One region of the Ferdinandcohnia salidurans genome, then DNA from elsewhere that is predicted to be linked to it. Evidence: riboswitches for the same ligand, from Rfam matches in the RefSeq annotation. Region 1 holds a riboswitch; the other holds the start of a gene.

Region 1 (3,217 bases):
TATATTGGCAGTATTGGGTACGACCATCCCCAAGGGAACAAAATATTAAGGGAAACAATCTCAAAGCATGTTAAAGAATTTAGAAGAATAGAGACGAGTCCGGGGTCTATACTTATCACATCTGGAGCTCAGCAGGCTTTACATTTAGTTGTACAATGCCTCCTAAAGCCAGGGGATGCTGTTGCTATAGAAGAGCCATCATATCATTATAGTCTTCCCATCTTTAGATCAGCAGGCATTCGAACATATTCGTTTCCTATAGATAATAATGGAATTAACCCAGATGATCTCATTACTCTATATAAAAAACATCGGATAAGAATGATATTCCTTAATCCAATTTTTCAAAATCCTACTGGAACATTATTAAATGAAATGAGAAGAAAGAAAATCTTGGAGATTTCTTCTGAACACGGAATACCTATTGTTGAAGATGATCCATACAGTTTAACTTCTTTCACAGGTGAACACGTCTCATCGTTAAAATCTATGGATGTTATTGGCAATGTCTTATACATTAGTTCATTGTCAAAAATTGTTGCCTCTGGTTTACGGATTGGGTGGATAATTGGTCCTAAATCCGTTATTGAAAGATTATCAGATGCAAAACAACAGATTGATTTTGGCCACGCTAGTTTTACCCAATGGATTGCGAATGACTTTTTAGAATCGGACAAATTTGACTCTCATATAAAAAACTTAGTTGTACATTTAAAAAGTAGAAGAGATCAAATTGTTTCAAGTCTATCAGAGTATCTAGGGGAACAAGTTGAATACTATATCCCTGAAGGCGGAATTCATATTTGGTGTAAAATTAACAAGTGTTTTAATGAAATGCAACTATTAGAAGAGTCAATAAAGAAGGGCGTTATTTATCTTCCTGGTTCCACGATGGGCTCAAATAAGAATTGTGTTCGATTTACATTTGCAAGGGAAAATGAGAAAAACATTCATGAAGGGATTCGAAGATTTGCAAGTGCACTTCAAGGTATTTAAAAACCAACGTAGCATCTGCAAATATACGTTTGATTTATATTGATGAACGTAAAAGTCTTAATTTTTCATTGGGAATTCATTTCTCTTTTTCGACAAAAATCGACTGTGGTATAATAGCTATAGAACAAAAATAGATTCATAATAGAGGTTCTAGCACCCCTCTTTAAAAAAACTAAGAAGAAGCAGTACTTCATCTTGGGTACTGTTTTTTCATTTGAAAGGAAGTCTTTTATGTTAAAGGATGAAAAAGCGATGGTGGACAAGAAAGTACAACATGATTTTTTTGGTTTTAGAATAGTAGAAAACCTGCAAAAAATTAACCAAGATATTAAAAGAAGTGAACTAAAATACCATAGGAAACGTGTGCTTGTAAGCAAGGAATTTACATTTGATGCAGCACACCACCTCCACTGTTATGAAGGAAAATGTAAGAACCTTCATGGACATACATATAAAGTAGTTTTTGGTATTAGTGGTTTCGTAGATGAGATTGGCCTTGTAATTGATTTTGGGGACATCAAAGAGATCTGGAAACAGGAAATTGAAACTTACCTTGATCATCGATATCTTAATGAAACTTTACCAAAAATGAATACAACAGCAGAAAATATGGTTGTTTGGATTTATGAGAAAATGAAGGAGTCTTTGAATAAAAGATCAGAAAAATATAATGATTTAAGAGTAGAATTTGTTCGTTTATATGAAACCCCTACTAGTTATGCGGAGGTAAGACGGGAGTGGATGGAAGTTGAGTAAAATTCCGGTAATCGAAATATTCGGTCCTACCATTCAAGGTGAAGGGATGGTTATCGGCCAAAAGACCATGTTTGTTAGAACAGCTGGATGTGATTATTCTTGTTCTTGGTGTGATTCTGCATTCACTTGGGACGGTTCGGGAAAAGATTTAATAAGACAAATGGATGCAGAAGAAATATGGCAAGAGCTTAAATCAATAGGCGGTGAAGGTTTTTCATTTGTAACAATATCAGGTGGAAACCCTGCACTATTAAAAAACCTTGATTATTTAATTTGTTTATTAAAAGAAAACAACATAAAAGTTGCTTTGGAAACACAGGGAAGCAAGTGGCAGGAATGGTTCTTAAAAATTGATGAACTAACAATCTCTCCTAAACCACCCAGTTCTGAGATGGTAACAAACTTTGATGCTCTTGATATGATTATTCATAAACTTAATAAAATCCCCACAGGTCAAAACACTAGTTTAAAAGTGGTTGTATTTGATGATCAAGATTACAACTATGCGAAGAAAGTGCATTATCGTTACCCCGACATCCCATTCTTCCTACAAGTAGGAAACGACAATAATCATACGACAGACAATCAAAAACTACTTTCCCAGTTATTACAGAAATATGAATGGTTAATTAATAAAACTATGTTAGATAAAGAGTTGAAAAATGTGAAAGTACTACCTCAACTTCATACTTATATTTGGGGAAATAAACGAGGTGTGTAGTTTATAAGGAAAGTTAAACTCATAGACTTAAATATTTTGTTAGACAACATGAGGAGGTAACCTATTGGCAAACATTAATTGTAACAAAATTGAAGAAGCAGTTCGCTTAATCCTAGAGGCAGTTGGAGAGGATCCAAACAGGGAGGGGCTTCTTGAAACTCCTAAACGTGTAGCTAAAATGTATGAGGAAGTGTTTTCAGGATTAACAATTGATCCTAAAGAATACTTTGAAACAATATTTAGCGAAGATCATGAAGAACTTGTATTAGTAAAGGATATTCCATTTTACTCTATGTGCGAGCATCATCTAGTACCTTTTTATGGGACAGCACATGTCGCCTATATTCCTAGAAACGGTCGAGTAGCAGGATTAAGTAAACTTGCCCGAGCAGTTGAATCCGTATCGCGTAGACCTCAACTACAAGAAAGGATTACTTCTACTGTTGCAGATACTATTATGGAAACACTAGAGCCACATGGTGTTATGGTAGTGGTTGAAGCGGAACATATGTGTATGACCATGCGTGGAGTTAAAAAACCCGGAACAAAAACGATTACTTCGGCGGTAAGAGGGGTATTCGTAAAAGACAGCAATGCTCGTTCGGAAATTTTAAGCTATATTAATAATTAATTAAGAGTTACTACAAAATGTTCTATATAGACTCACCATGCGTTTACTCATTACTTTACGCAAAAGTTAAGGTTAACATATATGACTTATAATTACAGAGCTTTCTTCAATTA
Region 2 (3,217 bases), on a different contig from region 1:
TCGAGAAAGGTGGCATCTATTCATATGGTCAATGTGGGTTGCCTTATGTAATAGGAGGGAAAATTGATTCCACAGACAAGGTGATTGCAAGAACACAACAAGAATTCAAAGAAAAGTATGATATTGATGCAAGGGTCTTTCATGAGGTAAAGAGCATTGATGCGAAACAAAAGGTTGTAAGAGGGATTAATCTTTCCACGGGAGAAAACTTTGAACAAGCATATGACCGTTTGTTAATTGCGACGGGTGCCAGTCCAGTTGTCCCAAATTGGGAAGGGAGTTCACTTCAGGGCGTCTTCACACTAAAAACAATACCGGATACTGAAGAAATTTTAGATTATGTGTACAAGGGCTTCCGTGATGTTAAAGACGTAACAATCATCGGTGGTGGTTATATAGGTCTTGAAATGGCAGAGAGCTTTGCGGAAATAGGAAAAAAAGTCACCATCATTGAGAGAAACGATCAGCTTGCTGGAATTTTCGATCGAGATCTTGCTGACCTCATTCACGATGAGGCGAAGAAGCATCATCTAACACTAAGACTTGGGGAATCAGTAGAAGGTTTTATTGGAAATAATTTTGTTGAATCAGTAAAAACGGAGAAAGGTGAAATTAAATCGGATTTGGTTTTAATTGCCGTGGGAGTGAAGCCAAATACAGCGTTTATTAATGGTACGGGAATTGTAACAGGAATAAAGGGAGCGATCCAAGTAAATTCGTCTATGCAAACAAATGTGGAGGATATTTTTGCAGCGGGTGACTGCGCAACACAGTATCACCGAATCAAGGAGCGGGATGATTATATTCCTCTTGGGACTCATGCCAACAAACAGGGGCAGATCGCTGGCTTGAATATGGTCAATTTACATAAAACCTTTAAAGGTGTAGTCGGGACATCGATTATCAAGTTTTTTGACTTATCACTTGGTCGAACTGGGCTCTCAGAAAAAGAAGCGGAAAGGTTGAATATACCAACTGCTTCTGTCACAATCCGTGCGCGAGACATTGCGGGCTATTATCCAGATGCAAAGAAGATGACCGTGAAATTAATCTACCATAAAGTCACCCGTAAGCTACTTGGTGGACAAATCATTGGCGAAAGTGGCGTAGACAAACGGATTGACGTCCTATCCACGGCCCTATTTCACAACATGTCTATAGACGAATTATTGGATTTGGATTTAGCATATGCCCCACCTTACAATGGCGTTTGGGATCCCATTCAGCAGGCTGCAAGAAAAGCAAAATAGGGACGCAGGTCTTGTGCCCTACCAAAAATTGGTGGGACAAAGGACCTGTCCCTGTGACCCACCATGCTTGACGTTTTTGGTGGGGTCTTATATTATATGGGAAGATACTTGGTTTAATCGAGAGAGGTTCATAGCTTATAACCCTCTATAAAAAACTATGGATACATGACTATGATGCCATGTCCATATTGGACGTGGCTTTTTATATGTTTGTCCAATTTAGTTTGAAAAGAATAGTAGAAAAGGGAGGTTTTTTTCATGTCAGGAAGAAGTCATGAAGAAGGATTAAATGATTTAACTTTACTTGGAAATCAAAATACAAAATATAGTTTTGAGTATGCACCAGAGGTTTTAGAGTCTGTTGATAATTTACATCCAGACCGAGATTATTTTGTGAAGTTTAATTGCCCGGAGTTTACGAGTCTTTGCCCACTGACACATCAGCCGGATTTTGCAACGATGTACATTTCGTATGTTCCAGATAAGAAAATCGTAGAAAGTAAATCTTTAAAATTGTATTTATTTAGTTTCCGAAACCATGGTGATTTTCACGAGGATTGCGTGAACATCATTATGAATGACCTTATTAAACTATTGGATCCACGTTATATCGAGGTATGGGGCAAGTTTACGCCACGCGGAGGCATTTCAATCGATCCTTGGTGTAATTATGGTAAACCGGGTACGAAATATGAAGAAATGGCACAGTTTCGCTTGATGAACCACGACCTCTATCCTGAGAAAGTAGATAACCGATAAGGGATTGTTTTAGATATGTAAATGCACACGTGTCCATAACGTGTGCATTTTTTTTGCTCTGAAAAATTGGTAAATGATGCTTCTTATAAATGTAATCCTTTTACTTGACATGGACTCAATAAAATAGTTAAATCGTATATATTTAGTAGGAATTAATTTTTCGATAAATCTCTCTTATAAGATAAATAAAATAAAAACTTAAAAGAGTAGTAGTTAACAGCACTAAACCATGATGTCTCGAAGAACAAACTTATTAGCTAATTTGATTCAGAGACTAAGTGATCAATAGGACCAATAGGTAATACGAAGGGAGAAGTTCTATATGTCTAAAAAAATATATATTATCCATGAAAATGATGATTGGACTTCACATTTAACAAAACGATTGGATGAGTTTAATTTACCATATGAGGCGTGGCATCTTGATAAAGGGGTCATTGATTTAACTGCAGAACCACCAGAGGGTGTTTTTTATAACCGTATGAGTGCTTCTTCGCATACAAGGGATCATCGATTTGCTCCTGAATTAACAGGCGGGATTTTAGATTGGCTCGAATTCCATAATCGCACCGTTTTTAATGGTAGTAATGCCCTTCGTCTAGAGTTAAGTAAAATCAAGCAATACACAGCGCTTGAAAAAAATGGGGTGCGCACTCCGAAAACTATTGGGGCAGTGGGCCGTGAGCAAATTATTGAAGCAGCTGAAAAGCTAGGAACAGTACCTTTTATTACAAAACATAATCGAGCAGGTAAAGGACTTGGCGTACAATTATTCCAAACGGTAGAGTCCTTGAAGGCTTATGTAAATAGCCCTGCATTTGAAGAGCCAGTCGACGGGATTACGCTCATTCAAGAGTATATCCAATCACCAGAATCCTATATTACAAGAGCTGAATTTGTTGGTGGTAAGTATGTATATTCTGTTCGAGTTGATACGTCAGAAGGATTTGAGCTGTGCCCAGCAGATGCATGTCAAATTGGTGATCTGTTTTGCCCAGTTGGGGAAGAGGTAGAAGTACGTCCCAAGTTTGAAATTATCAATGATGTAGATCCAGAACAGATTGCACGTTACGAAGCATTTCTAAAAGATGTAAGTATTGATGTAGCAGGTATTGAGTTTGTGAAAAATGCAGATGGTGAAGTCTTCACCTATGATGTTAATACAAACACCAACTACAACTCCGATGCAGAAGCGAAAGCGGAAAAAT

Evidence for each region. Region 1 has a riboswitch for preQ1 ahead of queD (6-carboxytetrahydropterin synthase QueD). Riboswitches for the same ligand answer to the same signal wherever they lie in the genome.
Region 2: it holds a riboswitch for preQ1, as region 1 does, so the genes downstream of both, queF (preQ(1) synthase) here and queD (6-carboxytetrahydropterin synthase QueD) in region 1, are expected to answer to the same signal.

The regions. Positions count from the first base shown of each region.
Region 1 covers NZ_JBHUEK010000034.1:315,242-318,458, reverse strand. Annotated here, with positions in the region: gene pdxR (MocR-like pyridoxine biosynthesis transcription factor PdxR) at 1-996, shown strand, start outside; PreQ1 riboswitch class I at 1,135-1,178, shown strand; gene queD (6-carboxytetrahydropterin synthase QueD) at 1,249-1,752, shown strand; gene queE (7-carboxy-7-deazaguanine synthase QueE) at 1,745-2,473, shown strand; gene folE (GTP cyclohydrolase I FolE) at 2,538-3,104, shown strand.
Region 2 covers NZ_JBHUEK010000029.1:68,599-71,815, forward strand. Annotated here, with positions in the region: gene ACFSFW_RS19760 (FAD-dependent oxidoreductase) at 1-1,250, shown strand, start outside; PreQ1 riboswitch class I at 1,368-1,415, shown strand; gene queF (preQ(1) synthase) at 1,509-2,009, shown strand; gene ACFSFW_RS19770 (ATP-grasp domain-containing protein) at 2,332-3,217, shown strand, end outside.